One region of the Vibrio sp. R10-SG3-ISO10 genome, then DNA from elsewhere that is predicted to be linked to it. Evidence: predicted binding sites of a transcription regulator. Region 1 holds the regulator's gene; each other region holds the start of a gene.
The links. The regulator PurR, encoded in region 1, represses purine synthesis genes. The targets are predictions, from matches to a motif close to TNANGNAAACGTTTNCNTNA.

Region 2: a site for PurR is predicted at 4,093-4,112, ahead of AC6R16_RS00145 (phosphoribosylaminoimidazolesuccinocarboxamide synthase). Genes of this name have one in related genera too.
Region 3: a site for PurR is predicted at 6,773-6,792, ahead of purL (phosphoribosylformylglycinamidine synthase). Genes of this name have one in related genera too.
Region 4: a site for PurR is predicted at 1,638-1,657, ahead of glpX (class II fructose-bisphosphatase). Genes of this name have one in related genera too.

Annotation. Positions count from the first base shown of each region.
Region 1 covers NZ_JCBDHG010000020.1:318,227-326,107, reverse strand. Annotated here, with positions in the region: gene cmoM (tRNA uridine 5-oxyacetic acid(34) methyltransferase CmoM) at 1-75, opposite strand, end outside; gene elyC (envelope biogenesis factor ElyC) at 189-992, shown strand; gene torR (two-component system response regulator TorR) at 1,094-1,807, opposite strand; gene torD (molecular chaperone TorD) at 2,045-2,692, shown strand; gene purR (HTH-type transcriptional repressor PurR) at 2,904-3,911, shown strand; cyclic di-GMP riboswitch class I at 4,056-4,142, shown strand; gene AC6R16_RS11470 (TfoX/Sxy family DNA transformation protein) at 4,276-4,866, shown strand; gene AC6R16_RS11465 (TVP38/TMEM64 family protein) at 5,017-5,709, shown strand; gene AC6R16_RS11460 (putative signal transducing protein) at 5,709-6,014, shown strand; gene AC6R16_RS11455 (alpha/beta fold hydrolase) at 6,011-6,823, opposite strand; gene glgA (glycogen synthase GlgA) at 6,977-7,881, opposite strand, start outside.
Region 2 covers NZ_JCBDHG010000001.1:38,282-46,162, reverse strand. Annotated here, with positions in the region: gene AC6R16_RS00170 (MBL fold metallo-hydrolase) at 1-36, opposite strand, end outside; gene AC6R16_RS00165 (lactate/malate family dehydrogenase) at 227-1,189, opposite strand; gene AC6R16_RS00160 (DMT family transporter) at 1,608-2,480, opposite strand; gene AC6R16_RS00155 (glycerophosphodiester phosphodiesterase family protein) at 2,631-3,332, shown strand; gene AC6R16_RS00150 (hypothetical protein) at 3,601-3,996, shown strand; gene AC6R16_RS00145 (phosphoribosylaminoimidazolesuccinocarboxamide synthase) at 4,209-5,312, shown strand; gene AC6R16_RS00140 (TadE family protein) at 5,365-5,748, opposite strand; gene AC6R16_RS00135 (TadE family protein) at 5,784-6,266, opposite strand; gene AC6R16_RS00130 (TadG family pilus assembly protein) at 6,282-7,649, opposite strand; gene AC6R16_RS00125 (LysR family transcriptional regulator) at 7,817-7,881, shown strand, end outside.
Region 3 covers NZ_JCBDHG010000020.1:59,460-67,340, forward strand. Annotated here, with positions in the region: gene AC6R16_RS10280 (prepilin-type N-terminal cleavage/methylation domain-containing protein) at 1-355, shown strand, start outside; gene AC6R16_RS10285 (AbgT family transporter) at 627-2,186, shown strand; gene AC6R16_RS10290 (AbgT family transporter) at 2,521-4,077, shown strand; gene tadA (tRNA adenosine(34) deaminase TadA) at 4,171-4,722, shown strand; gene AC6R16_RS10300 (hypothetical protein) at 4,766-4,900, opposite strand; gene mltF (membrane-bound lytic murein transglycosylase MltF) at 5,108-6,640, opposite strand; gene purL (phosphoribosylformylglycinamidine synthase) at 6,956-7,881, shown strand, end outside.
Region 4 covers NZ_JCBDHG010000023.1:260,721-268,601, reverse strand. Annotated here, with positions in the region: rRNA gene rrf (5S ribosomal RNA) at 1-28, shown strand, start outside; tRNA gene AC6R16_RS19580 (tRNA-Asp) at 60-136, shown strand; gene glpX (class II fructose-bisphosphatase) at 570-1,577, opposite strand; gene zapB (cell division protein ZapB) at 1,891-2,133, shown strand; gene metF (methylenetetrahydrofolate reductase) at 2,231-3,121, opposite strand; gene AC6R16_RS19560 (bifunctional aspartate kinase/homoserine dehydrogenase II) at 3,352-5,766, opposite strand; gene AC6R16_RS19555 (O-succinylhomoserine (thiol)-lyase) at 5,766-6,932, opposite strand; gene metJ (met regulon transcriptional regulator MetJ) at 7,152-7,469, shown strand; gene AC6R16_RS19545 (malic enzyme-like NAD(P)-binding protein) at 7,575-7,881, opposite strand, start outside.

The DNA.
Region 1 (7,881 bases):
CTCTCCTTTGTCAGAACCGTAAATATTTTTTGCAAATTTGTGGGCAATATCGTCGAAATTGCGGTCTTCAGTCACAGCAGCTTAGGTTATCATGTCTAATCGTGCTGCTATTCTGTCATAAGAAAAGCAGGAATAAAGAGGCTTTCTCTTAAATTATAATCAATTGATGTTTTTTCGGACTATTTAGTATGTTTGAGCTGAAAAAAGTTGTGTCTTCTCTACTTATGCCGCTTCCCGCGATGCTAATCATCGGTCTATTCGGCTTAATGTTGATCATGTTTACTCGTAAACAGAAGACCGGCTGCTTTGTTGTTCTATTCTCTTTCATCGGCATCTTTCTTATCGCTTTTCAACCCGTCTCTTCTCGTTTGTTGATGCCGCTTGAACGCCAATACTCTGCTTTTTTTCCGGTCGACCAATCGATCGATTACGTTATGGTGCTCGGCAGTGGTCATGTTGTGGACGATAAGATCCCACCCACTTCTGAATTAAGCCGAACCGGATTAATGCGTCTTGCCGAAGGTATTCGCATCATGCGTATTTATCCTGGCTCTAAATTGATTTTGTCTGGCTATGCGGGCGGCTCTGAAGTGAGTAATGCACGTATGATGGCGAAAGTGGCTCTCGCCCTTGGCGTCTCTAAATCTGACATTATCCTGTTAGAAACCGCCAAAGACACTTGGGAAGAAGCGAGACAAGCGGCAGCATTCGTTAATACCAAAAAACTGGTTGTGGTGACTTCAGCAAGTCATATGGAGCGTGCCCTAAATGAGTTTCATTCGGCAGGGCTAAAACCCTACCCAGCGCCAACCAATTATTTAGCGCACAGCAACATCTCTCAAGCATGGGAAAAATACACACCGAAAGGGAAATACCTAGAGCAAACTGAACGTTACTGGCATGAAACTCTTGGTAGAATCTGGCAAAAGCTTAGAAATTGGGCGTCAGATTATGAAGAGCAAGCGCTGCAAGCTTCTGAAAGCAAAGTTTGATACCAAGTTGAATAAGATTGGTATAAATCCTAGATAGAAAAATACCGAGGCAAGCCTCGGTATTTTTATGTCTGTTAGCTTGGTGTTTGGGTTTGTTGACCTTAGTCACCGGCAAACATATAGCCTTCGCCATGAACGGTGACAAAAATTTGTGGATTCTTTGGATCGAATTCCATTTTTGCTCGCATGCGACGAATCAACACGTCAATTGTGCGATCGTTTGGTGCATCAACACGGTGGCTGATCATGTTCAAGATACGCTCGCGACTAAGAACTTGATTCGGATAAGAGGATAAAGCCACTAACAGTTCGTATTCTGCTTTAGTCAGCTTAACTGGCTCCCCGTTACGACTCAGAGCACGGCGTTGAACGTCAAACGTCCACTCGCCAAAGCGAACGACATTATCATCTTGCTTCGCTGCGCTGTCAGAGCCTGACGAATTACGTGCAGCAGAAATTCGCCACAGCAAGTTCTTAACTCGAACCAGTAGCTCTCGTAATTCAAAAGGTTTAGTGACATAGTCATCAGCGCCCATTTCGAGGCCAACGATTTTGTCGATGCTGTCCGTGCGTCCTGTTACCAGGATAATTCCAATGTCTGATTGACTGCGAAGTTCGCGAGTTAGCATTAATCCATCTTCACCCGGCAGATTAATATCCAACATCACCAAATCAATCGCGTTGCTTTGTAGCATGTCTCGCATCTGCTCGCCGCTTTCTGCTTCACTGACTTGGTAACCTTCATTCTGAAAGTAGCCAACAAGCTTGCTGCGAGTCACTACGTCGTCTTCTACTACTAGTACATGATAACTCATCTGCACCACTTAATTTACATTGGGAATAGTTCTATCATTTATTCTATTCATAAATAGTAACATTTCTAGTATTTATCACTTTAAAAACGAGAAAGATGATTTTTTATTGATTCAAAACAAAACCTCCGCCTTTGTTAATATATGCTCATAATTCGTCTTTTATTGTCACGTAAGCCATTACCGCTATTCATTTTTATTAGTTACACTAATAGGTAGTTATTTTGGGAGTGATACCTAATGCAAGAAATCAAAGCATTCAATGAGAAACGTGCGGAAATTTATTGGTGGCTTTCAAGCCTTTACGCCAAGGAATTAACGGAAGAGAATCTGGAGCAGTACCATTCAGCTCAAATCCGCTCTTTCCTTACTGGCCTTGGCGAGAATGCCGCTCTTAAACCGTCGATTGATCGTGTCATTGATGCACTTAATCGCTTAATCGATCGCGAAGATGCGCAACTAGAGCTTGCCGCTGACTTTTGTGATCTATTTTTAAAGTCTGACCGCGACTCGGCACTGCCTTATGCTTCAATGTACATTGGAGACACAGGCCTGCTTAACGACAAGCCTGCCAAAGAGATGGAAGCATTAATGCTAGAGCATGGTGTAGCCGTTGATGAAAGCCTAAATGAGCCGGCTGATCACATTGCCATTGAGCTGGATTTTCTCGGTAACCTTATCATTCGCTCTAATGAACTTGAGCAAGAGCGTCATATTGAAGAAGCGCTTATCGAACAAGAGAGCTTCATTCGTCAGCACCTTCTAAGTTGGACACCTAAGTTTTCGGCTAAGTGTCAAACGCTCGATGAATTCGGTTTTTACTCTGCGATCGCTTCTCTCACTGTGGCGTTCTTGGAGTTGGACTGCACATATTTAATCGGCGAATAGAGTCTGACAATGTGAACTGGCACAGGTCAGTTTGACGAAATATGTTTGCCCTAAGTCGGATTGCGGTCTAAAATCGTGACCGCAAACGATAAAAATGAACTATTCAAATACAAACCGCTAAATAAGAGCGGTTTTTGTGTTTCTGATACTTTCTGCCAACTTATTCTAAACTGAATATATTCTCGTGGCAGTCATCGACAGGACAAAATTTATGGCCACTATTAAAGACGTTGCTCGCCTTGCTGGTGTTTCAACAACCACTGTGTCTCACGTGATTAACAAGACACGCTTTGTTGCCGAAGCGACACAAGAAAAAGTGATGGAAGCGGTAACCGAGCTTAACTATGCACCGAGTGCCGTTGCTCGTAGTCTTAAGTGCAACACTACTCGTACAATCGGTATGTTAGTGACGCAATCGACTAACCTATTTTTCTCAGAAGTTATCGACGGCGTAGAAAGCTACTGCTACCGCCAAGGTTACACCTTGATTCTGTGTAATACCGGCGGCATCTATGAGAAGCAACGCGACTACATTCGCATGCTGGCTGAAAAGCGTGTAGATGGCATCCTAGTGATGTGTTCAGATCTGACTGAAGAGCTGAGCGAAATGCTCGACCGCCACAAAGACATTCCAAAAGTAGTAATGGACTGGGGTCCAGAGAGTTCTCAAGCCGATAAGATCATCGATAACTCTGAAGAAGGCGGCTATCTAGCGACAAAATATCTGATCGAGCGCGGTCATACTGACATTGCTTGTTTAAGTGGTCACTTCGAGAAAGCGGCGTGTGTTGAGCGTATTAGTGGCTTTAAGCGCGCAATGGCTGAAGCTGATTTATCAGTAAACGAAGATTGGATTCTTGAAGGCAACTTCGAATGTGATACGGCGGTACTGGCTGCGGATAAAATTGTGGCGATGGATAAAAAGCCAACAGCCGTGTTCTGTTTTAATGACACGATGGCGCTTGGCTTAATGAGCCGTCTACAACAGAAAGGCATTCAAATACCTCAAGACATCTCAGTAATCGGCTACGATAATATTGAACTAGCAGAGTACTTCTCTCCACCTCTAACAACAGTGCACCAACCAAAACGTCGCGTTGGTAAGAATGCCTTCGAAATTCTTCTTGAGCGCATTAAAGATAAAGAGCACGAAAAACGTGTGTTCGAGATGCACCCAGAAATTGTCGAGCGCAATACCGTTCGTAATCTAAATAAATAACCTTAAGTCAGACGCTTAGCTGGTAGTCGTACTATTGGCTAGGCGTATATCTCCCCTCTATTTATTGAACCAACATCACATTTATCCGATACAAACGTGATGTTCTGCGCAGATTTTATTTATTCTTAATGTGTTCGATTAATGCCACGAACAGGGCAAACCATTTCGAAAGGATGGGACGCAAAGCCTCCGGCCTTAAACAATTTATTGTCTGGTAGCGGGGTTGCCGATGGCGAATATGCAAACTGTCATACCGCTTTTACTTGCACTCGTATGACACCTTACTGACAATGTCTCTGCATAATTTTGCTAATCTCTCGGACCTGCATTGGTGGCGTATACTTATACACCGAGAAAACACAGCATGGATAAACCAATACTAAAAGACTCAATGCGTTTATTTGAGCAGTTAGGACATATTAAGTCTCGCTCAATGTTTGGTGGCTTTGGCATTTTTGCTGATGACACTATGTTCGCACTTGTCGTCAACGATAAACTACACGTACGCGCGGACGCGGCTCTCGCTAAACAGTTCAGGTCTCAAGGGCTAGAACCCTATGTTTACAAAAAACGCGGATTCCCCGTCGTGACGAAGTATTTTGCGCTTTGTGATGATTGGGCAGCTGACGCAAATAAAACCTTAAAGATTGCGAACGTCGCCTTAAAAGCAGCAAATCAAGAGAAGCAATGCCAATCGCAAGCGAAACCCAATCGTTTGAAAGATCTGCCTAACTTGCGGCTAGCGACTGAGCGCATGCTCAAGAAAGCTGGTATAGATTCGGTAGAGAATCTGGAACAAGTGGGAGCCGTACATGCGTTTAAAGCCATTCAGACTACACACTCTTCCGATGTAAACATCGAACTTCTCTGGGCTTTAGAAGGTGCCATTAAAGGGACACACTGGTCGGTTATCCCCCAAAGTCGCCGTCAGGAGCTGTTAACTCAAGTCAGCTAACCTAAAAATAAATTTGTTTAAGAAGTCAGCCTTTGTGCTGACTTTTTTATTGGTTTTTATCTGCCATCTTGAAATTTGTGGCTTGCTTTCCCTGTCTTGTCTAGTAACACTAATAATTGATATCCATGAAATATGATGGAGCTGCACAACATGAATAAAAAGATCATCCTAGGAATTGTTTTCGTCGCACTAATTGTTTTACTTGGCGTAAATTTTGGTCAGTATCTCACGCTAGAAAACGCGAAGGCGCAGCAAGCAGAGCTCGCCGCATTTATCGCAGATAACTTTACTATCGCCGCTGCTAGCTATTTTATCGCCTATGTTGCTATCACCGCTTTCTCAATTCCTGGCGCTGCGGTCGTTACCCTTTTAGGCGCCGCTCTATTTGGTTTCTGGACAAGCTTACTGTTGGTCTCTTTCGCCAGCACCATTGGGGCAACACTCGCATTTTTAAGCAGCCGATACTTATTACGTGATTGGGTACAGAGTAAGTTTGGTGACAAGCTCAATGCCATCAATCAAGGCGTTGAAAAAGATGGCGCATTTTATCTGTTCTCATTGCGATTGATTCCAGTATTCCCATTTTTCCTAATCAACTTGTTAATGGGTTTGACTCCCATCGCGACAACTCGATTCTATTTGGTTAGCCAACTAGGTATGTTGCCAGGAACCGCTGTGTACCTAAATGCCGGCACTCAACTCGCTCAAATAGACAGCTTGTCGGGTATCGTCTCTCCTACCGTTTTGGCTTCTTTCGCACTTCTCGGGTTGTTCCCTGTCATTGCAAAATGGATTATGACTAAAATTAAGGCGTCCCCATCAACATCAAACGGAAATGCATAATGAGGATCTATTCCGCATCTACGCCAACTGAAGCTCACATTGTTTGTGAGCTTCTTAAGTCTCAACAGATTGAATGTGAAGTCCGTGGCGAAGGCGTATTTGGGCTCCAAGGGGAAATTCCCTTTGGGGAGAGCAGTGAACCCTATGTGTGGTTACTTAACCCTCATCAAGCTAAGCAAGCGAAGGGGGTTATCAAGCAATTTAACAGTGCGGAAATCGGCAGTAACTGGCTGTGCAACCAATGTGGAGAAGTGAACGAGCCTCAATTTGGCGCATGTTGGCAATGCGGAGAAGCAGCACCTTAACCGATTTTAGGCGCTTCAATTTGCTGCTGAATAAATGAAATTGAATGGTGATTGAACTCTTCTGGTCGCTCGACGTTACATACATGGCCGCAATCGGCGATCTCAAGTAACTTACTTTTACGATGTGCTGCGACCATCTCTTTGACAGGCTGAATAAACATATAGTCTTTCTCACCCATCAAATAGAGCGTCGGGATCGGCAATTCCTTATCTTTAAAATACTTCATCAGTGGGTTAACTTCCGAAGTGAGAATAAACCAGCGCTTAAACTCTTTTTGGCAAAGCTTCTTTGCTTCGCGGATAAACAAGTGCCTTGATTCTCTTTGTGTACGCTGCGGCATCACAATATAAGCGAATAGACTGTACAGCCACATGTAAGGGATGACGTGTTTGCACATGCCACCTAGCCTAACCAATATCTGCGAACGGACGTTAAATCGCGTTACAGCGCCACCTAGCACCATCGACTTGACTCTATCTGTCGCGAGTTCCGCTAGGTTTCGAACAATAATCGTGCCGAGAGACATACCAACAAAATGAGCTGAACGTATCTTTAAGTGATCGAGCACCTTAAGAATGTCCATTGTCACCGCTTGAAACGTATAGCGGTTTGCCATCAACTCTTTGATCAATTGATTAGACTTACCATGACCACGAAGATCAATAAGTAATAGATTAAAGTGCTGTTTATACGCTTTGATTTGCTTAAACCAAATTGAGGAACTTCCCCCTGCGCCATGCACAAAGACTACCCATTCATCACTTGTAGGATGGGTAAAGGTTTTGTGAAATAGCAAGGTGTCACTCATATCGAAAAGGGTTTACTCAGCAATAAAATTGGTTACGGAGAGTACCATAAACATAGGGGGATTTACGTCAATTTACCTCAATTCTTAATTATTCTTTTATTAAAAGTGTAAGTAACCATCAAAAAAGGCGCCCTAAAGACGCCTAGTTTCATATTACTGTTTGCTCAACGCACTGTGATACAAGGATAGGTATTCATCTGCCGATTTATTCCAACAGAAATTCTGCTCCATCGCATACAATTGAACGCGTTTGACTTCATTAGGTTGCTGCGCGTGCAGCAGTAAAGAACGCTGCAACACGTTAAGCAAAGCACTTGGCTTTGGTTCATCAAATACAAAACCCGTTGCATTTTCAGGCTCAGCATCATAATCATTGACACTGTCGCGCAAACCACCAACACCGCGAACAATAGGTAGCGTTCCGTAAGCCATGCTGTAGATTTGATTCAAACCACAAGGCTCAAACTCGGACGGCATAATAAAGAAGTCCGATCCGGCTTCAACCAAATGCGCTAACTCATTGTCATACGCCTCAACAAAAACAAACTTGTCGCTATGCAGCGCTGCAATCTCTTTTAGCTGAGACGCTAGAACAGGGTCACCGGTGCCGACAATCACCACCTGAACCTGATACTTAAGAAAATCACTTAAGATCGGTAATAGATAGTGAACACCTTTTTGGTGTGTTAGACGACAAACCATGCCATAGACTGCAACCTCTTGAGTTTCTAGCCCTACCCTTTGCTGTAACTCTCGCTTACAAGCTTTTTTACCTCTAACCATACTTTGACGAGTCGCCTTGTAGTTCACTGGTAGGTAAGTATCACTTTGAGGATTCCAAGCGCTGTAGTCGCATCCATTAAGTATGCCGACTAAATCGTCTGAGCGCTGTTGAAACTCAGCCGCCATGCCATGGCTGCCAAGTTCTGTTTTTAGCTCTTGAGCGTAAGTTGGACTGACAGCATTGATCTTATCCGCATTCATTACCCCCGCTCTTAGCATCGTAATGTGCGTCGCACTGACTGCCGCATCCGGTGCATAACGCGTGTGCATCTCTG
Region 2 (7,881 bases), on a different contig from region 1:
TTTTTGAATATACCCATCTAGAGCGTGAATTTTCATGACGCAAACCAATTAACAAATCATTTACATTTCAATGTAACAAGCTTTACAGCAAATGACAGAGTAAACACTCTAAACTGTGAACTTTGAAGACTTGTACTGAACTAAACGTCAGAAGATCTAATTCAATAGGATTAAAAACCGGTGGATTTAACACCACCCGCAAGATTAGGTTTATAGCATCGGCAGCCTAATTTTTGTGCATGGCAAGACCCGTCTTATCTGCTACTTGCTTCACGACCTTATTCACTTCAATCGCGATATTTGATAGCTCTTCCATCTCTTGCTGAGTAAATGGGTGGATAAGAATCGTCTCCGCGCCGTTTTTCCCTACCACGGTAGGTACGCTGAGCACGACATCTTTCAATCCATACTCTCCATCTAGCAAAGTAGCAACAGGTAGCACTGAGCGCTCATCAATCATAATCGATTGGATAATACGGAAAACACTTGCGGCAATACCGTGGGTGGTATTTTGCTTGCGCTTAAAGATCTCGTAGCCCGCTTGTTTTACCGACTCAAGTAACTCATCGGCACAAATTCGCTCGATATGGTGAGTATCACAATAGAAATCGGCCGGCTGCCCAGCGATGGATATTAAGCTCTTAGGCGTAAAGCAATGACTACCATGCTCCCCTAACACATAACCAAACACGTTCTTAGGATCCAGATTGACACGGCTAGCGACAATACTCATAAGGCGCGCCGTATCAATCACACAGCCACTACTGATGACTTTTGAGCGCGGAAAGCTGGTATTGGTGGCAATAAAGTGGGCGACTAAGTCACAAGGGTTACTGACAACAATCAGTGTGGCGTTAGGGGCCACTCGTTCAACTTGTTTTGCAATATCAACACCGATGCGGCTATTGATTTCTGCCAGATCGATACGAGTTTGACCTTGCTTGATTTGAGCACCCGCAGTAACAACCACGATGTCGGCACCAATCAGCGTTAGGTAATCATCGGTGGGTACTAGATGAGTATTTTTTGAAAACGTCAGTGCTGAGGTGTGCCTGAAGTCAAACACCTCTCCTTCTGCTCGTTGCAAGTCTTTATCAAGCAGCACCAATTCACTAATGCTACCCAGTGTCAGGAGGTAATTACACACCCCAACCCCGACTGAACCTGCTCCAATTACACCGATTTTCATTTAACTTTCCCTGTATTCGTTACCTCTTAACTGTGGATTGTACTAACAATTACATCAATTATTCCAATATAATTTTATGCTAAAAATAAATAACAGAATTTACGACTACAGATTAGATAATGATTAGGGTCTGTTGACCTTTTGCGGTTAAATTTTGTTCGAGATAAAAGCGTTTTAATCGCGGCGAGTGGCGGACGGCTAGTTGTTTGTGGCCTAGTCATTCTAAGCAAAACACCTCTCAACAAAGAGTAAAACGGTTTTTGCGGGGGCGCCCAGCTCGAACCCTTCGGGCAGCGTTTGTGGCTCCTTTCTACTGCGTTATCGGCTTATCAAGTAGGTTAACTACATCTCAAAGCCTCTGCCTTGTATAAAGAACCCACAAACTGCTGCAAAAATCAGCTCAAAAGGTCAACAGACCCTAGTTTCTTCCTTTAAACAGTCGACCATCAGTTCGGTAGAAGATCAGAGCAAGCAGAATTAAGCTGCATCCAATTAACTTGTTGCGTGAAAGCTGTTCTCCATACCAGAGAATACTCAGGATAACCGTCCAGATTGGTTCCAAAAGCATAATGAGCGCAGCGTTGGCTGGGTTACATCCCTTTTGCCCTAGAGTTTGCATCACGTACCTAAGACTCGTAGCTAGCAGTGCGCTAAGAGCAAACCAACCCCAAATAGACGCTTCAACACTTTCAGGTATCGTCTCAAATAATGACGAAGCAACCAGTGCTAGAACTCCGGTTACAAACAGTTGAATGCAAGTCAGCATCAAAACAGGCATTTTCTGCGCGAGCTTGCTGTTCACATTGAAGTGAAGCGCAAGAAGACAGGCATTGGCAAGAAACCACAATTGCCCTGCTGAGCTTTTCCACCCATCCGTTAATGACAGCATTGCTAAGCCAGCGATAGCAATCGGCATCGAAACCCAAAAGGCTCTTTTCGGTCTTTCTTTGTAAAGTACCCATGCAATGATTGGCACAATGATCATCGAAAGGCTGACAATAAATGCCCCTTCACCGAGCGTCTCACTGATAGAAATTGCATAAACCCAAGTCAGTAGCGCTAACGCCAGAATGCTACCTCCTCCTATGGCTTGAAGTAGCAATTGGGTTGTTAAGTCCCTAAAGCGCTTATAGCACAGTGGTAACAAGCAAATAGAAGCCACAACAAAGCGCAACCCAACAAAACCAAATGGGGGAAGACCTTGTATTGCTTCTTTGGAGAAGATCCAGCCTAAACCAGCGAGTGCAGTGGTGAAGAACAGAATCCAGGCAGCTTTACTTTCAGCGTTCAATTTACATCTCTCTAAGGTCGAACGACCTATCTATTTTATTATTAATATCCGACTGATAGTGTCAGATTTAGGCTGTAATGGCTATGAATTATCTATCCAAAATTTCAGCGAAGGAGTAATCTGTTCTCTTTCCATCATTGAGAAGAAAATATGATTATTGTTGGACATCGCGGAGTCGCTGGTCGCTACCCTGAAAATACTAAAGTCAGTATAGAAGCGGCCATTAACCTCGGGCTCGATTGGGTTGAGGTAGACGTGCAGCCCACAAAGGACGACCAACTTGTTATCTGTCACGATCATACAATTAATAGATGCAGTGACGGTTCCGGTCGTATCGATAAACTGACTCTGAAGCAACTGAAAGAATATGATTTTGGTGCTTGGTTTAATGCAGAGTTTGCCAACCAGACGCTTCTCACTCTAGAAGAACTTCTCACTCTGGCTAAAACACACAACTTAAAACTCAACCTTGAGATAAAAGTAGACCGCCATGATGTTCAAAAGGTGTGTGAGTTACTCAAAGCGCAATTAGCCAAAAATAATGTTGATCCTTGCGATGTAGTGCTTTCGAGTTTTAGTCATGCAGTTATACGTCAACTTAACCAATTGCTCCCGCAATATAGACTCGGTGTGTTGTGTAATCGTCTCGACAAGAAAACCAAAACTCTCCTTAAAGAAGTCGATGCGTTTAGTTGCAACATCAACTATCACAGGGCTAACAAGCAGCAGATTGAACAACTCAAGCATGACGGATATCAGGTATGGAGCTACACCGTCAACAACCCAAATTCACTGAAACACCTCCCTAACCTAGACGCGATTTTTAGCGACTTCCCCGAGCGATTCTTATAACGCTACTGACGTTCTGACATACAGTGTTATCCAGTACTACTGTATAACACTGTATAAGCCATAGTGACCTGCATCACTATTTATGAATTATTTGTCAAATCTCTCTCGCACCCAACAACTTTATATTTATTTTATATATCAACACTTTAAATAACACACCGAACTCACATCGTTCTAACTCTGTTTAAATGCTGCACAAAAATGCTTGCCAACACAGCCAATAAAAACTACTGTATAACCATACAGCATGTACAAAGGAACAGTAATTATGATTCAGGCACATACTCAAACTCACACGTTCTCTAAATACAATGTTTTGGCTCAACCTACAGCGCCAATGAACATCGATAACGATACGTTAAGTCGCCTAGCTGGTCTTTCTGGCCAGAAACAATGGATCTTATTTACTGCTGAATGTCCTCGCCCTGACTATGAGCAGTTCGCTGCCTTCAGTGTGAGCTGTAAGAAAATTATCCAGATGAAAGCTTCTCAAAAACAGTCTGAGTTTGAAATTGTTAAGAAAGCGATTGAATCAGGTAATGCGAGTGCTGTTGTTGCATCAAACAATATTCCTATGGTTGAGCAAAGCTTACTCCGCAACCATGCTATCCAATTCCAGTGTGAAGTCTTTTTCGTTGAGGGCAGAGTTAACCAGTATCACTAACAAGCTCAACAAATTCACTGTCTTTTTGCCCTACCTTGTGTGGGGCTTTTTCTTTTTTGCACCCTATTGAGCTGTTTTTCGCCATATAGAAAAAAACAAAGCAAACGTTTGCTTTTTCTCTGGCAGCACAAAATAGTTCTGGTATTATGCGAAGCAAATAAATTATCTGCGTGGATAATTTCACCACCTTGCTAAAGTATAGGAATGTCAAAATGAGTCTCGCTGATCAAGTTCTAGCTGTTAACGATGATCTTCCAATTCGTACCGATAAACCCGTCCACAGTGGAAAAGTTCGCTCTGTTTACTGGCTAACTGAAGAAGACAGCAAGCGTCTTATCCAAGAAAAAGGTTATGACGTTGCCCCTGATGCGCCTCTTGCTATCATGGTAATCAGTGACCGTATCTCAGCGTTTGACTGTATCTGGCATGCTGAAGGCGGCTTAAAAGGGGTTCCTGGAAAAGGCGCGGCACTCAATGCGATTTCCAACCACTGGTTTAAGCTGTTCAAAGACAACGGTTTGGCAGACAGCCACATCCTTGATATTCCCCACCCTTTCGTTTGGATCGTTCAAAAAGCGAAACCAATTATGATTGAAGCGATCTGCCGCCAGTACATTACTGGCTCAATGTGGCGCTCTTATGAGAAAGGCGAACGTGAGTTCTGTGGTATTGAGTTACCAGAAGGGCTAGAAAAGGATAAAGCGTTGCCAGAGCTGCTGATGACACCTTCAACGAAAGGCATTTTAAAAGGCATTCCGGGCGTGCCTGAAGCGGATGACGTCAACATTACTCGCCAAAACATCGTTGATAACTTCGAAGCGTTCAACTTCTCTAAAGCAGATGATATCGCTCAATATGAAAAACTGCTACGCGAAGGCTTTGTTGTCATTAGCAACGCTCTTGCAGAAATCGAGCAAATCTTTGTTGATACCAAATTTGAATTTGGCTACGTCAACGATGCAGCAGGTAACGAAAAGCTGATCTACATGGATGAAGTGGGCACTCCAGATTCATCACGCATTTGGGATGAGCGCGAATACGATGCAGGAAATATCGTAGAGAACTCGAAAGAAGGCTTCCGTCAGTTCTTGCTTAACCACTTCCCTGATCCAGACATTCTGCTTAACAAAGAGCGTATGGATGAGCGTGAAGCATTAGCGCGTGACAATGAACTACCTCTAGAAGCCTTGATGGATATTTCTAAGACTTACCTCGGCATTGCTGAGAAAATAACAGGCGCTGAGATTGAGCTAAGCGACAATCCAAAACAGGAAATCATAGATATCCTTAGTCGTGATTACGGTTTGGTTGACTAGCTCCAAACGCAATCGAATTAATGCCCTAACCACTGGTTGGGGCATTATTTTATCAAAAGTATATCGTGCTTGAAGCCGTGCTAGATATAGTCAAGTCGTTAAACAAAGTAATAAATGAAGAAAATTCGTGGGAGACGGTGACATCGACCTCACTGCCAGGTGAGTTATCCGGAGACCAAACCACTGAAGTGGTCACATTGTTTATCGGTGAACGTGACTGAACAAAGGCAGAAATAGTCGACTCAGTTGCTGGAGCATCACTAGACCTTAGAGGATCTTTAACAGCCTGGCTGCCTCTTACTGCAGCATAACGGGCTCCCTCTCTAGCTAAGTGAGACAAAGCGCCATTTGAATACACATACCTAGCCCCCTCTATAATAGAGAAAATCATAAACATAAAAAGTACCGACACTAGGGTGAATTCAACAATTGTCATCCCTTTTTGCGTACTTGAATATCTACTGAAGCGCTTCATTCCACTCTGTACCTCGCAGACCTATTCAAAGTGACGGTCCCAGGCATCGCATCATGGCCGCTGAAGGTTTTAAAGTTTCGTGAAACCGTTGTTTGTATGTACACTTCTTTGTTTTCAGGGCAGCTTTCGGAACATGCGCTCTCTGTTGGTTCAGGCAAAGAAACTGCGTCTGAGTCGTAGCAGCGACAAACTCTAACAGAAGTTACGTCTACGCGAGAAGATTCACCGGTATTCATGGATAAACCTTGCGCATCTTTTGAGGCAATCGCTAACATGCCCGCGGAATCTATTGCTTCATCAATATCGGTGCTGTGTATCGAGCCATATCCAGCGGCTGCATTGGCAGAACTATTGGTCACAATAACTTCGGACATGACTCTACCGAAGTCGACAGCGATATAAAGGAGCAACATAATGAACGGAGTGAGTATTGTCAGTTCAACGGCAGCGAGTCCAAGTTGGTTGTTAATGCGTTTCATTGCTTGATCTCCTTTTCACTCAACAAGCGAAATTCGAACATAAGGACCTGAACTTAGTCCACTTGGTGCACTCGAGTTATGGGTTATAACAAGAGAAGAATCACTGGCTACTTGTATATATCTGGTTATGAATACACCATTTGTTGCCGCCACATCCGTGTTACTTGATATTTCCAAGTACTGATTGCCCGCATAGAAAGTCCCTGCCAACTGTGCGCTAGCACTACTGTTAAGCTTATTAACAGGGTCTTGTTGCGGGCCGGACGTTTCCGGTGCATCTCTGTCGGTGTACCAAAAAATGTCTTCATACTCGTCTTCTACACCGCTCTCACACGCTGTAGTGCTTGCTTGACTACAAGCAGATAGATTTAAGGTTCCTGAAGATTTTACATCCAAAGGGTGAAACTCTTCTTCGCTATAGCTGCTGCCATAGTTGCTACAAGCCATCTTGGCGCAAGTGTTATATATAAAGACCCCATCTCCCTCCAACTTAGCGTCACTACCATCAACAACGAGCCCCCCTCCTTGCATTATGTATGTTCCGGGGCTCATAGTTACGTCAGCTGAACCCTTGATAAAAAGACCTCCGCAATAAGAGCCTGGGTTAATGGTTCGAGTTTGTGAATCAATCTCATAACGTTCATACAACCCACCACCCTTACTGTTTCCACTATAATCACAACCACCATATGCAACAGCTGGGGCGGCAAGGGAGCTAAGAGGGTCTGAAATTGCATCAGCACCTTCATTAGCGGATGGATCTATCGTACTGCCACTCTCATAGGCTCCTCCAACAACATCAACTTTGGATGTTTCCAATGTAGAACCACTATCGACATAAAGGCCCTTGCTATCTTCAGAGTTCGCATGCGCGCCACAATTTGCGCTGAGAGTAGAGCCACTTGAAACATGGAAAGCTTTTTCATGATCGTCACCTAGCGCGTAGACACAAGCACTGGACGAAATCACTCCATTAGCAACCGCCCTAGCTGAATAGTTGAAACTGTCAAAACCAATAAACTTTAGGAAGAAAGTAGACACATCCTTTGTGATGACAACCTCGACAAAATCGCTATCTCCAGCATAAGGTCCGGATGAAGGAGGGCTGTTGACAGATATTGAAACACCATTGACGCCGTTTTCAAAACCATGAGCCTGTACTTCTGAAGTACCATATTTTTGAATGTCACTGCTGCTATGACCATGATATTTTTCAAATGCAGCAGAAATGGCGCCAGCATCCGCTGCTATTTGGGCTTGTCTGAAGTCTCCATAGGCAAAACCTGAATCAACGGCTAATCCTATAAACCCAATTAGAACCGCTGAAGCTACCGTGAAAAATATCGTCACAAGCCCATTCTGCTTGCCAATACGTTGCTTCATCACTGACCATCCCCAGCTTGGAACTCATAGTAAAGTCTAGTTTATGATTACACTTTAATCTAATGTCATCTGACTCTCGCAACCAAATAGATAAAATGGTTAATCTGCTATTTCCAATCTTCTCGACAGCGGGTATAACATTAGTATTCCTACTGAATTAAATAGTTATGGATTACCTAGCCCTTTCTCGAATCAGCCTTAAACACCTTACCGTGTTACATGTCCTTCTTAG
Region 3 (7,881 bases), 260 kb from region 1:
TGCGAGTCTAGCTTTGATTAAGTTACAGGTTTACATCGAGCAAAGAAGTGATTTTGCGGTTAAGAGTATTGAAGGATTAAACCTGATAGAAAATAAACTGGAGTGGTTTCGTACCCGAGGTGCAGACCCAAGTCAGTCTGGCGTCGCGGTCGCAGATTTCGAATTGATAAGCAGTGGTTCAGACTCTCTACATTCATATCAGCTTGTTTGGCAAATTAGTACGCCATCTGCTGAACTTTCCTCTTCTCTTAAACAGATAACGATAACCGCACAGTGGCAAGATCGTCTAGGAGAGCCCCATCAATTAACTCTTAACACAATGATTGCGAGAGATGGTGAATTTATAAGCAGATAGATTCATATTGTGAATTGGTAGATCTATTTTACTAACCTGCATACGTTATATTTTGCATTTTGGTTTCATTATTGTTTAGTAATCTCGAGTGTTTGTGTTTTGACTTTGTTGCACGTAGATGGCGTTTTTGCAAAATATGTCTCCAATTATGGAAAAACCTCTAGATTGTTGTGCTTTATTAGAGTGGATTCACTAAAATACGTGGTGAAAAATAGACCGACATAATAAATGCATAAAGGTCTACCGCAACAACATCACATATGGAGTTACCATGAGTAACCAAGCAATTAATAAAGCTCCGTCACCAAAGCCTAGTGGTATGGACCGCTTCCTTAACTTTATTGAACGAGCAGGTAACAAGATCCCGGACCCTGCGATTCTGTTCTTTTGGGCACTGATCATTACATGGGGTGCGTCTGCCCTTCTTTCTAACTTCACGTTCGACCTTATTAATCCACGTTCGGGTGAAGCGCTTGCAATCAACAACCTTCTGACTGGCGAATCTCTAGCAAGCTTTCTCGCGAACATGGTAACTACCTTTACTGGTTTTGCACCGCTAGGTATCGTGCTTGTTGCGATGCTAGGTGTTGGTGTCGCTGACTCTTCTGGCTTCATTACTACTGGCCTGAAGAAAATGCTTAACTTCACACCAGCTAAGCTTCTTACACCAATGCTAATCCTTGTCGCAATCGTATCGCACACTGCAGCAGACGCGGGCTACGTACTGGTTATTCCTCTTGGTGGTATCATTTTCCACGCAGCTGGTCGTCACCCTCTAGCGGGTATCGCAGCGGCGTTTGCTGGTGTATCTGGTGGTTTCTCTGCTAACTTTATCCCTTCAGGTATTGACCCACTATTAGCAGGTTTCACGCAAACAGCAGCACAAGTTCTTGACCCTGAGTATGTGGTTAACCCACTGGCGAACATTTTCTTCACGGGCATTTCTTCAGTCATCATCGTAGCGATTGGTTGGTACGTTACTGAGAAAATCATTGAACCTCGCCTAGCTAATACACCAGTTGATGAAGATGCAGAAAAAGCACCCGATTTAGGTTCATTCACTGAACTTGAGTCAAAAGCGTTCCGTTACGCAGGTTGGGCTATGCTTGCGGGTATCGCTCTATTGGTTGTTGCTCTGATCCCAGAGACATCAGCACTGCGCTCTCCAGAAGGTGAAATTACAGCGTTCTCAGCGCCAATTATGAAGTCGATTGTTCCATTGATCTTCATTCTGTTTATCATCCCTGGTTACGTTTACGGTAAAGTGTCAGGTACGTTCAAAACCAGTAACGATATTATCAAAGCGATGGCGGATACTATGTCTACCATGGGTGCTTACATCGTAATGTCGTTCTTCTGTGCTCAGTTCCTATCAGCGTTCGCTCAGTCAAACATTGGTACTCTATTAGCGCTTTACGGTGCTGAAGGCTTGAAAGCCATGAATCTGCCTGGTGAAGCAACGATCATCGGTATGATTCTTCTAACAGCGGCAGTTAACCTTCTAATCGGTTCTGCGTCAGCGAAATGGGCTCTGATTGGTCCAATCCTTGTTCCAATGCTAATGGCAGTAGGTATCTCACCTGAGCTATCTCAAGCAGCTTACCGTGTAGGTGACTCAGTATCGAACATCATCTCTCCTCTGATGGTCTTCTTCCCACTTGTCGTGGTGTACTGTCAGCGTTATGTGAAGTCGACTGGTATCGGTACGCTAGCATCACTAATGATGCCATTCTCTATCGCAATGCTAATCGGTTGGTCTATCTTCCTAGTTGCGTACTGGATGCTAGGTATCCCTCTAGGTATTCAAGCGCCATACACTTACACGATGTAATTGTTGGTCACCGAACACTGAATGATAAAGCCTCGCTAATTTGCGAGGCTTTTGTTTTTGAGTGGAATATAAGTCTAATAAATGGATTAATACTGGTTTCTTTAATTGTAAAAATTAATTTTTATTGGTTATAAATTCTTTTAAATGGCGATTAATTGACATTAACAGTAGATCCGAATGTTGCGCTTTGGCCTTTTGTTTGGTTATAGCTATTAATGATGGTTTTTTATATCGCTTACTCTTATGAGTGTGGTTTTACACCATATATTCTGTTTGATAATGTGCCCGACCAATTTATTAAATGTGACTCAGTTAAAAGTTTAGGATGTCATTTATGAGTGAAATTGCAGCGCCTGAAGCAAAGCCTTCAGGGGTGATAGGGTTCATCGAAAGAGCGGGTAAGAAGATCCCAGATCCGGTCATTATATTTATGTTCTTGTTTGCGCTTTCTCTGGTCATTACCGGATTAATGGATGGCGTGAGCTTTGAAACCATTGGCAAAGGTGGGGAAGCCGTTGAGTTCTCGATTAAGAACATGCTAGCGGCGGAAAATTTCCGTTGGATGTTTGAGAACGCTCTACTGCAAAACTGGCTAGCGTTTGGTCATGGCGTACTTGGCGTTATCTTGATTGTAATGTTAGGTGTAGGTATCGCCGAGAACTCCGGACTTTTAACCGCAGTTATCAAAAAAGTCGGCCTAAAGATTAGCGACCGCTTACTTCCACTATTAGTTGTCTTCCTTGGCATCATGAGTTCTATTGCGGCTGATGCAGGTTACTTAGTACTGATTCCTTTAGCGGGCCTACTATATGCAGGTCTTGGCAAAAACCCATTGATTGGTATGGCGGCGGCATTTGCAGGTGTATCAGCAGGCTTTAGCGCTAACTTACTACCAGCAACACCAGTTGATGTTGTTTTGGGTGTGAACGCTAAGATCTTTGCCGAGTCACAAAACATCCCATTCGTTGGTCGCAACGGTGAAGAGCTTAACCCAGCAACAATGCACTATTTCTTCGTTTTAGTGTCAACCTTCTTACTCGCTGTCGTTGGTGCTTGGGTAACCACACGCTTTATCACTCCTCGTCTGGAAAAGATGTCATATCAACTGCCTGAAGAAGTAAATTTTGATGAGTTTGAACTTACGGAGAAAGAGCAAAAAGGTCTGCGTTGGTCTGGTGTTGGCCTGTTAGTAACCATAGCTGCGATCTATGGCTTAGCGGTTGGCCCGTTAGCGACCTATACCAATGAAGCTGGTAAAGAAGTTACCCCTTACTTAGATAACATCATCCTGCTGATCTCTTTAGTGTTTGCTGTTGTTGGTCTTTGTTTTGGTGTGGCAACAGGCAAGTTCAAGAAGCTGCAAGACGTTGTAAGTGCGATGGTTAAGCAGATGAACACCATGGGTTATGTGTTAGTACTAACCTTCTTCTGTTACAACTTCTTAGCGCTACTTAGCTACTCAGGTTTAGGTACTTATGTGACTTACCTTGGCGCCACTTTCTTACAGTCATTAGGTCTTCAACAGTTCCCAGCGTTAATGCTACTTGGCTTTATTTTGACCACTGCTGTGATTAACTTGTTCGTTGGTGGCCTAACGTCAAAATGGATGCTGCTTGGTCCAATCTTCGTTCCTATGCTGTATCAGGTTAACCCAAACATGACGCCAGATTTAGTCACCGCGGCTTACCGTGTTGCTGATTCTTCAACCAACATCATTACACCTATGATGAGCTATGCGGGTGTTGTTCTGGCCTTTATGCGTAAGTACAAACCTGAGCTGACATTTGGTGATGTGATTGCCATTATGGTGCCATATTCTGTTGCTTTCTTGACTTTGTGGTCGGCAGTATTGATTGGCTTCTTTACCTTTGGTTTACCGTTAGGTTTTTAATCTAACCGAACTCTTTATTAACACCGCCCAGCTTAAAACGCTGGGCGTTTTGTTATACTCGATTTGAAACGCTATAATCCATCCCCCCAATTAATGCTGCGAGCAAACATAGTGTCTACTGAGCAAGAAGCCCCACAATTTTCTGAACAAGATCATCATTTTATGCGTTTGGCACTTAAGCTTGCCGAAAGAGCAGAAGCTGAAGGTGAAGTGCCTGTTGGCGCTGTACTCGTAAAAGAGGGCGAAGTGATTGCTGAGGGGTGGAATCAATCCATTGGCGAGCATGACGCGACGGCTCATGCCGAAATGCAGACTCTACGTAAAGCTGGGCAAGCCTTGCAGAACTACCGTTTGCTGGACACGACACTTTATGTCACTTTAGAGCCATGCCCGATGTGCGCAGGCGCACTTCTACATAGTCGAGTCAAGCGAATCGTATTTGGGGCGCGCGATCTCAAAGCAGGGGCTGCAGGAAGTGTGTTGAATCTATTCGAACACCAAGCGGCTTACCACTATGCGGATGTTGAATATGGCCTACTAGAAGATGAGTGCCGTATTCAGTTACAGACGTTTTTTAGACGTCGTCGTAAGGAGCAAAAAGCGCAGCGTAAAAAAGCGAGAAAGTTGCAGCAGAGGGGCCAGTAGGTTTTCAAGCAAACATCTTAGCTAAGATGTTTGCTCTCTGGGTTTATACAGCGATTAACTGCATAAATGCGCGGTGACGTGCAATCACCTTTTTCTTGTTGTTGCTTAACATACGCTTACGACGGTTTGCGGCAACGGTTTTATTAAGGCGTTTTGACTGCATTTTACGTCTTTGCATAAAACAACCTCCTATTGTGGTTAAAATAAAATCAATCACGAACGGTATCGAAGGTAACTGATATTCAGACGGTTAACGTCTTATACCTGCTCATTGTTACGATTTTAAGAAAGTTCGCAAGTGATCTTCGACACGATATTATATGTGGGCGAGGGATAGGGAATTCAAGAGCGCAATCTTTAAACAAAGTTGCGCTCTTAACAGTGATTATTCGTTGGTGCTTTTACTCGCTGATGCAGGCTCTGCCGCTGAGATAGGCATAGCGTCTGAGACCGCAGTTTCAGGTACTTGGATCACAGTAAGGTCATCTATGCTTACGTCTTCGCTAGATGCTGTCTGCTGCTCAACATGACCAATGATACTTTGGTAATAACGGCGAATATTCTCGACGTAATTTCGCGCTTCATCACCGCGTGCAAAACCATAACGAGTTTGGCTGTAGTATTTCTTTTGACGCAGCAATGGTAGACGATCTTTTACATCTGACCACGCATCGGGGTTCCCGCCCTGACGTTTGGTTAGGCGTCTTGCATCCATCATATGCCCATATCCCACGTTATATGAAGCCAGCGCAAACCAGATCTTTTCGTGCTCTTCAATCGAATCAGGAATGCGATCGACCATTCTACGCAGGTACTCTACACCGCCGCGCACTGATTGCTCAGGATCGAGACGGTTAGTCACTCCAACACTTTTTGCCGTTGGTAAGGTCAGCATCATCATACCGCGTACACCAGTCGGAGATTTTGCCACCGGGTTCCAGTGAGACTCTTGGTAAGCCAATGCTGCGACTAAGCGCCAGTCAAATTCATCTGAATACTTCTTAAATAAAGGCGACCATTTAGGCAGTTTGGAATCGAGTGCACGAATGAAGGCGCGAGTATCGACATAATCAAAGCTGCCAATGTGGCCAATGTATTTCTCTTCTAAAGAAGCAAGATGTCCCGATTGATTAACCGCACCGAAAAACTCAATCAATAAGCCATATAAGCTTTCATCCTGAGAAGGGCGCAAGAACCATGAGATAGGTTGGTCTTCAGTCAGTTCGAATGCTAAAGCAATATCAGGGTAGATACGTTGTGATAATGAAACCTCGACCGAATCTGCGACAGTGAATCTAAGTTCCCCTTGAGAGACGGCTTTAAGCAGATCGTTAACGTCAGCATTGGGGTCGATATGGTAAGAAAATTCTGGGTGCTGAGCCTGAATGTCGGTCAGAGTCTTATTGAAGTGAGAATCTCCAACAATACTCAAAACGTCTTTTCCTTCATTTTTCTCAATCAATTCAGCCTGCTTTGCAAGCAACTGCTTTAAGTTTCTTGGACGCCAATTGCCTTTTTTGTAGACCACTTGTTGGCTTACGTAATAGTAAGCAGGGCCTGGACGAAAGTTTTTGAGCCTTTCTGGAGATTGACTCAGCCCCGCGGCAATGATGTCGATCTCTCCTTTTTCTAGAGCAGGGTAAAGGCTAGAAATACGATAAGCAGGCTTCATTTCAAGCTGAACGCCCAATTCATTGGCAAACTCCCGCGCCAATTCATAATCGAGACCCGCAGGGCCATCTGGGCCAATGTAATACGATAGTTGATTATTGAGTGTGCCCACGCGCAGCACGCCACGCTCTTTAATTAAGTCGAGTTCACTTTTAGGTTCAGACTCTATTTGACAGCCAGAAAGCAGCAAAGCGGCAAACATAATTAGGCTCAGTGACTTAAAGTGACTTATATAATACTTCTTCATTAACAACGATCTCATACATCCAGTACGGCATTTATATCAAAGTGTCATAACAAGGCAAGCCAATCAGTGACTAGGCGAGATAAGAGTTCTTAAATTCTTAATCTTGCTGTATTTCAAAATTGACAAAAAAAATGACGCAAACGGTTGCTTTTGGTGTTACATCACAAAAACAATTGCTATATAATGCGCTCGCATCAAAGAGGTGGAATCGGCATAGGTTTGAAAAACCTTCGGGAATAGCTTCGAAGAAAATACAGTAACCCACTGAATTTATTCCAATATCACCTTAATCAATTGCATGAGAGACCTAAGCGCATGAGAATTTTTCGTGGCTCCCCAGCTCTATCTGAATTTCGTGTTAACAAGCTTCTAGAGCTTTGTCGTGAACTTGGCCTACCTGTAACCGGTATTTACGCTGAGTTTGCTCACTTTGCTGATCTAACGTCAGACCTAGATGCGTCTGAAGTTGAGAAACTAGAAAAACTACTGACTTACGGTCCAACAATTGAAGAGCACGAGCCAGAAGGTCTTCTTCTGCTAGCTACTCCTCGCCCTGGTACTATCTCGCCATGGTCTTCAAAATCGACTGACATTGCTAATAACTGTGGCTTAGATAAAGTCGTTCGTCTAGAGCGCGGCACGGCTTATTACATTGAAACTTCTGCTGAACTGACTGAACTGCAACTCGTCGAGCTTAAAGCGATTCTTCATGACCGCATGATGGAAGTGGTTTTCACTGACTTTGAATCTGCACAAGCGCTTTTCCAAGTGGCAGAACCTGCTCCAGTAGCGGATGTTGACCTACTTAATGGCGGCCGTGCTGCGCTTGAAAACGCAAACGTTACCCTAGGCCTTGCACTTGCCGATGACGAAATCGAATACCTTTACGATGCGTTTGTAAACAAGCTAGATCGTAACCCGACAGACATCGAACTGATGATGTTTGCACAGGCGAACTCGGAGCACTGTCGTCACAAGATCTTTAACGCAGACTGGACTATCGACGGCGTTAAGCAAGAGAAGTCTCTGTTCAAGATGATCAAGAACACATTCGAAACGACACCAGAAAACGTGCTGTCTGCGTACAAAGATAACGCAGCAGTAATGGTGGGCTCTGATGTAGGTCGTTTCTTCCCGAACCCAGAAACTCGCCAGTACGGTTACAACCAAGAGAAAGCGCACATCCTAATGAAGGTGGAAACGCACAACCACCCAACGGCTATCTCTCCTTGGCCGGGCGC
Region 4 (7,881 bases), on a different contig from region 1:
CCCATGTGAGAGTAGGACATCGCCAGGCTTTAAATTTAGACTTTAGGTCTAACCAGTGCGGAGCGGTAGTTCAGTTGGTTAGAATACCGGCCTGTCACGCCGGGGGTCGCGGGTTCGAGTCCCGTCCGCTCCGCCACTTATTCCAGACCTCAGCAGCAATGCTGGGGTCTTTTTGTATCTGCGGTATTATTTTGCTCTGCGACCAACGAGTCCCGGTTGCCCGCAACCCCGGCCGACAGCCACTTATTTAGAAAGCCTAGTCTTACGACTAGGCTTTCGTCGTTTTAGAAGCCCGTTGCTGACGCAACGGGCTTCTTGCGTTTAAGAGGAATGGAACGGACTGCGTCCTCGGGAACGCTTCGCTTGAGATGCGAGAGGTGAGCGTTGAAATTAAGTTGATAGAGCCGAGGGTTCAGAAGGTGTTGACAGCACTTGTCTCCTAGAAGACACAATCACACAGAATCATGCACACTCTCTCAACCAGTTCTCCGTAGGACGAAGTCCGTTCCCGTATCCCAAACAAAAAAGGCCAGCGACTGCTGACCTTCTATGAATTTGATGTTCACCTATTAAAGAATAATATCTCTTACTTCAGGATCTTTACGCTCTAGGTAGTGAGTCGATTTAATACGACGAATAGTACGGCATCGACCACGGATTAACAGAGTTTCAGTCGTAGCGATATTACCTTGGCGAGAGATACCTTCAAGTAGGTCTCCTTTAGTAATGCCAGTTGCAGAGAATACAACGTTATCACTACGTGCCATGTCTTCCATCTTAAGTACGACATTCGCTTTCACGCCCATTTCTTCGCAGCGTTTAAGCTCTGCAGCGCCATAGATGCGGTTTTCTTCACTATCACCTTTCACTTCATGGCGAGGCAGTAGTTGACCATGCATATCACCGTCTAAGGCGCGAATGACAGCCGCTGAAACAACACCTTCAGGAGCGCCACCGATACAGTACATGACGTCGACTTCGCTATCAGGCATACAGGTTAGAATAGACGCAGCAACATCGCCATCTGGCACAGCAAAGACGCGAACACCCATTGCCTGCATCTCTGCGATAACCTCATCGTGACGAGGCTTTGCTAAGGTAATGACCACAAGTGTATCTAAAGTCTTGTTCAGCGCTTGCGCGATGTTCTCTAGGTTTTCTTTTAGAGGTTTATTGAGATCAATACAGCCCTTTGCACCAGGGCCAACAACTAACTTCTCCATGTACATGTCTGGAGCTTTAAGGAAGCTGCCTTTTTCACCGGCAGCTAGCACTGCTAAAGCGTTAGATTGACCCATTGCAGTCATACGCGTGCCTTCAATAGGATCGACAGCGATGTCTACTTCGTCTCCACCAATACCTACGTTTTCACCAATGTACAGCATTGGCGCATCGTCGATTTCGCCCTCACCGATCACGATCTCTCCACTGATCTCGGTTTTATTAAGTAAGCTGCGCATGACTTCAACAGCAGCGCCATCTGCTGCGTTCTTATCGCCGCGGCCAAGCCACTTGTAACCTGCTAAAGCTGCACCCTCGGTAACTCGAGAAAATGACATTGCTAAATCGCGTTTCATGAAGACTCCAAAGTGTTAGGAAAGAGAGAAAAACAAAAACGGCAGGATCTTATCATATCAGAAAGGAAACGTTTGCCTTTTTGCTCGAGCAGCCATTGAACTGGATCAATCTAACAGGTTAAATTAACAAATAGATGTCGCTCGCTTGAGGGATGTAAGGCCATTGTCAATTTACGCTGTTTTTTTAATCGAATGGCAAAAAAACTACAATATAGGGCGTGTTTATCCGCTCTCGGCTGAGTAGAATGGTTGCAAATGGTTTTGGAACATAGGTGACCAAAACCTTCTCCGAATAATAGATAGGTAGGCTAAGATGTCTTTTGAAGTATTAGAACAACTAGAAGCAAAAATCCAAACTGCAGTAGATACAATTGCTCTTCTACAAATGGAAGTTGAAGAACTGAAAGAAGAGAAAGAAAAGCTAGCAACTGAAGCAAACGAACTACGTAGCAATCGTGAAGAGCTAGAACAAAAAGCTCAGCAAATGCAGCAAGAGCACTCTGCTTGGCAAGAGCGCATCCGTAGCCTACTTGGCAAAATGGATGAAGTAGAGTAATCACTACTCGAATAAAAAAGGCTGAACTCAGGTTCAGCCTTTTTGCTTTCTATGTACAAAAATGACCAAGCAATAATTGGTCATATTTGAATATTGCCTATGGTTTAGGGCGAACGCCTAAAGTGTGGCACAGGGCGTAAGTCATTTCCGCACGGTTTAGAGTGTAGAAATGGAAATCCTTAACCCCTTCACGACTCAATGTACGCACCATATCAATCGCTTGGCTTGCTCCAACTAGCTGCCTTGTCGTTGGGTCATCGTCCAGACCTTCAAACTGCTTAGCCATCCATCCCGGAACTTTAACGTTGTTCTGCGCTGCAAAGCGAGAAGCTTGCTTGAAATTCGAAACAGGTAAAATACCAGGAACAATTTCTACATCTATTCCTGCTGCCACGCAGCGGTCACGGAATCGCAAGTAACTCTCTACGTCAAAGAAGAACTGAGTGATAGCTCGGTTCGCACCTGCATCTACCTTACGTTTTAGGTTAAGTAGGTCAGCTTGAGCACTTTTTGCTTCTGGGTGAACTTCAGGGAAAGCCGCCACTGAGATATCGAAGTCATGACGATCTTTTAATAGTGTGACGAGATCAGAAGCGTACATTTCAGGCTTACCACCACCTGGGGGAATATCACCACGCAGCGCGACAATACTTTGAATACCATTTGCCCAGTAGTCATCGGCGATTTGGATAAGTTCTTCGCGTGAGGCATCTATACAGGTTAAGTGCGGCGCGGCAACTAGACCCGTTTGATCTTTGATCTCTTTGATAATCGAGTGTGTTCTATCTCGCTCACCGGAGTTAGCACCATAGGTAACCGAAACAAATTTTGGTTGTAGAGTCTTAAGGCGGTGCACAGAGTTCCAAAGTGTTTCTTCCATCCTTTCGCTACTAGGTGGAAAAAACTCGAATGACACATTGATATTGTCAGACAGTTCGGCGATATTCTGATTTAAGGCGTCGATATGACTCGCGTGCGTGTATCCCATCTTACTCTCCCTGTGGCCACTCCGTGCCATAAAACTCTAAAATTTCAAATCGACGTTTAGACGTCTATATGTCTACAGAATGTAATGAATACGATTTAATGTCAATAACGTGATTATGAATTTTTTTCAACTTAATCATGAGCTGACTTCAAGTTTGGTTGAATTAAATTGATGCAGGCTTGAAAGAGAATAGAGTAAAAAGGCGCTGAGGAGATCAGCGCCTTTGTGAGTTAGATTAAACTTGAGAGGAGGTTCAAATCAGATTGAATCGCACCTGCGGTGACTTCTTTGCCTGCGCCTGGGCCTCTAATAACAAGCGGGTTATCTTTATACCACTTACTCTCGATAGCGAATATATTGTCACATGGCAGCAAGTTCGCTAAAGCATGCTCTTTGCTTAGAGCTTCAACTCCTACCGTTGCGGTGCCATTTTTCTCTAATCTTGCGACATAGCGAAGCACTTTGTCTTCGCGCTGAGCTTTCTCAAGACGTTCTGCGAGCAGTTCGCTTAATAGTGCACTCCTATCAAGAAATTCATCTAGAGATAGCTCTGCGAGCTCTGTAGGTACCAAACTTTCGACTTTTACCGCTTCTGGCTCCAATGCAAGGCCTGACTCGCGCGCGAGGATGACGAGTTTACGCATAACGTCTGAACCGTCTAAGTCACTGCGCGGGTCGGGTTCAGTTAAACCTTGTTGCCACGCTAGGTCTACCAGCTCGGCGAAAGGAACACTGCCATCGTATTGTTGAAACAGCCACGAGAGAGTACCAGAGAAAATCCCAGACAAAGCGGTAATGTCATCACCACTTTCACGTAGGTCTCGAACCGTGTGGTTAATTGGTAGCCCTGCACCAACGGTTGCGTTGTAAAGCCAGTGACGATTGATCTTAGCGAAAGCGTCTTGAACCTGATGGTAATATTGGCTCGAGGCTGAACCAGCAACTTTATTTGCCGAGATCAGGTGCATGCCTTGTTCTGCAATTTCTATGTAACGCTGGGCCAAGGTTTGACTGGCAGTGACATCCAAAACAACAAGGTCATCATAACCTTGGATGGCACCGAGTTTTTCAATCCAGTCGCTTCCTTCGTGGCTAATCGCCTCGTCATCGAAATGAGATCCGACTTGGCTCGCATCAATTCCTTTCGGGTCGAACCAATAAGTTTGGCTATCGATCACAGCCACTAACTCAAAGTTCATGCCATGACGCTTTTCTAACTCGCCCTTTTGCTCGGTGAACAGTTCTAACCAGCTTGAGCCTATATTGCCTTTACCACATAGGGCAATGGCGACACGTTTTTGGGCTTGGAACAATTGGCTATGAATAGCTTTAACTAAAGGCTTAGTATCGGTTGTGCGTAAAACGGCAACTAAGCTAAGCCCTGACAATGACTCGGAAATAAATTCGACAGGTGAAGACTTGAGTTGTTGGTAGAAACCATAGCAGTGGTTGGCATTCTTGGTTACGCCAGCTCCTACCGCCGCTACCATCGAATAACCTTCTTTAAGCTTAATCTCCGCTTCAATTGCAGCGTCTTGGAGATACTCTAAAGCGCCACCCACTATTTCACTTGTATAAGCGAGACGTAAGCAATGTTGGTCGGCTTGAGCCTCATAAGTCAGTGGTTCAAGCTGTGCTCGCTTGAGGCTTGCAAGTACCTCATTTTCGACTCGCTGGAAATCATGACCAGAGGTGAAATTGAGTTGAATTAATAGCACTTCATCTAGGGATGAGATGATTTTTGCACCGCGACCAGAGGCAAGCACACGTTCAATACGTGTAGAACCAGATTCTGGCTGGTAGCTGCAACGAAGGTGTAAATCCATCGCACTTTGAGCAACGGGCTGTAATGTACGGCTATGCAGTACAGGGGCAGCAAGTCTTGCGAGTTCACTGGCTTCATCTAAGCGCAATAACGGCAGAAGACAGGCATCTGATACTAACCTTGGGTCTGCACTGTATACACCTGCGACGTCACTCCAGATGGTTACGCGTTTCGCTTCTGCCAGCGCGCCGATAACGGTTGCCGAATAGTCAGAGCCATTACGCCCTAGTAACACCGTATGTCCTTGGCTATCTTGAGCCATAAAGCCAGTGATCACCACTCTATGGTGAGCGTGTTGCACTAATACTTCTTTAGTCAGTGGGTAAGAAGCACCAAAGTCGACTTCAGGCTGAGTGCCAGCTTCAGCACGTAAAAAAGCGCGCGCATCCTGAGCTACGGCAGGCAATGAATGTTGATTGAGCAGCGCTGCCAAAAGACGTGAAGACCATACTTCACCATGGCCTAAAACAGCCGCTTTCTCAGCCTCGTTGAGCGGATAAGTCAACTCGCCTAAGGTGCTGAACTCATCATTTAAAGTGGCGAGTAGCTGCGGTTTTGTTTCTCCTTCAATAAGCGTTTCAATTAGCTCGGATTGAAACTGGCGTAGTGCTTGAAGTTCTTCATGAGCAATACGGCCATCTTTATTGAGGGCTTCGAGAAATGCAATCAGACGATTGGTCGTTTTACCTGCAGCTGAAACAACGATCAGATCTTCTGGTTGTGAGTATTCTTTTAAGATACCGACGACACGGCGGTAGCACTCAGGATCTGCAAGGCTGCTACCACCAAACTTATGGAGTTGACGTTGAGTAGTAGACATTAGAAGGCTTCCTTAGCTTTTGCGAAAGCTTGTTCTAGGTCAGCAATTAAATCTTCTGCATCTTCAAGCCCAACCGACAGGCGCAGCAGTTGTTGGGAAACACCAGCCTCTGCAAGTGCTTCCTCTCCCATTGCCCTATGTGTCATTGAAGCAGGGTGACAGATTAGGCTCTCTACACCGCCGAGAGATTCAGCAAGTGAGAAAAGCTCTAGTTCACCAACAAAGAATTTAAGTTGTTCAAAGCTCCCCGCGAATTCGAAGCTGAGCATAGAACCAAAGCCAGTTTGCTGCTTTTTAGCAATCTCATGGCCTGGATGCTCAGGCAGGCTAGGGTGATAGATATTACCGACTAAGTCTTGGGTCTGTAAGAAGCCTAAAATTTGTCGAGAGCTTTCTTCATGTACTTTCATTCGCGCACCCAGAGTTCGGATACCACGCAACGTCATGTAGCTATCAAATGGTGTGCCTGTCGCACCAATACAGTTACCCCACCAAGCGAGTTCTTCAGCATGTTCTTCTGTTTTGGTGATGACAACACCGCCAATAACATCAGAGTGACCATTGATATACTTAGTAGTTGAGTGAATAACAAAGTCGGCGCCAAGGTCTAAAGGTTTTTGGAACACAGGTGTCAAAAAGGTATTGTCGACAGCTACTAGAGCGCCAACTTGTTTGGCTTTGTCACATACGTCTGCGATGTCGACGACACGAACCAGCGGGTTCGATGGTGTTTCCAATAGGATCAGTTTGGGCTTTTTAGCTAGGGCCTCAGCAAAGGCTTGCTCATTGGATTGATCAACAAATAGAACCTTGAAGTCACCTTTATTTGCACGGGTATTGAATAGACGGTAAGTACCACCGTAGCAGTCGTGCGGTGCAATGATGAGGTCATCTGGGCCAAGGAAAGCGGATACCCATAGATTAAGTGCTGAAGTACCACAGTTGGTCACGACCGCGCCTTTACCTGACTCAAGTTCAAACAGAGCAGTTTCGAGTAGTCCGCGGTTTGGGTTGCCTGAGCGGGTGTAATCGTACTTTGGTACATCACCAAAGGCAGGGAAGCCATAATTCGTCGAGAGGTAAATAGGTGGAACAACTGCGTGATGTTGAGTGTCAGACTCGATACCAGTACGTACCGCGATTGTGGCTGGTTTGCGGGTGCTCATAAGTGTTTCCTTTCGAACTTTAGTGACTTCTATTTGGGAATACGCTATACCTTTATCTTGTTAGATATATGTTATTCCAATCCCATACCTTTCCACTTTACTTATCATTTTTGTGGACGTCAACACTTCTAGACGTCTATATGTCTTTGCTTGTGGCTATAAATACCGCTAAAATTAGGGATTCTATTTTCAACCATAAAAAATAACGAAAGGTGCGCAATGGCAGATTGGAATGGCGAATACATTAGCCCATATGCTGAGCATGGAAAGAAAAGCGAACAAGTAAAGAAGATTACAGTTTCTATTCCATTGAAAGTATTAAAGGTTTTGACTGATGAGCGTACCCGCCGCCAGATTAATAACCTGCGCCACGCAACAAACAGCGAGCTATTGTGTGAAGCTTTTTTGCATGCATATACCGGGCAGCCACTGCCGACCGATGAAGATTTACGTAAAGACCGCCCAGACGATCTTCCTGCTGAAGTGAAAAAACTGATGACAGAGATGGGAATTGAGTTCGAATCTTTCGACGAATAATAAAAATAGTCGCACCTAATTTTCGCACGCTGACGAAACTGAAATTAAAAAAAACCGCTGTCTTAACAGCGGTTTTTTCGTTCTTGAAGAGATTACTCAGCCAATTTACTCGGCCATGTAGTTTTCTGGCATTTCAATGCGAGCAACACCTGAGTCAACAGCGGCCTGAGCAACGGCTTTAGCAACACGAGGTAGTAGACGCGAATCCATTGGTTTTGGAATGATATAGCCAGGACCAAACGACAGAGCATCAACGCCAGCAGCTGCTAGGACTTCGGCTGGTACTTCTTCTTTCGCTAGCTGACGAATAGCGTCTACCGCTGCCAATTTCATTTCATCGTTGATTTCACTTGCGCGCACGTCTAATGCACCGCGGAAGATGAATGGGAAACACAGCACGTTATTCACTTGG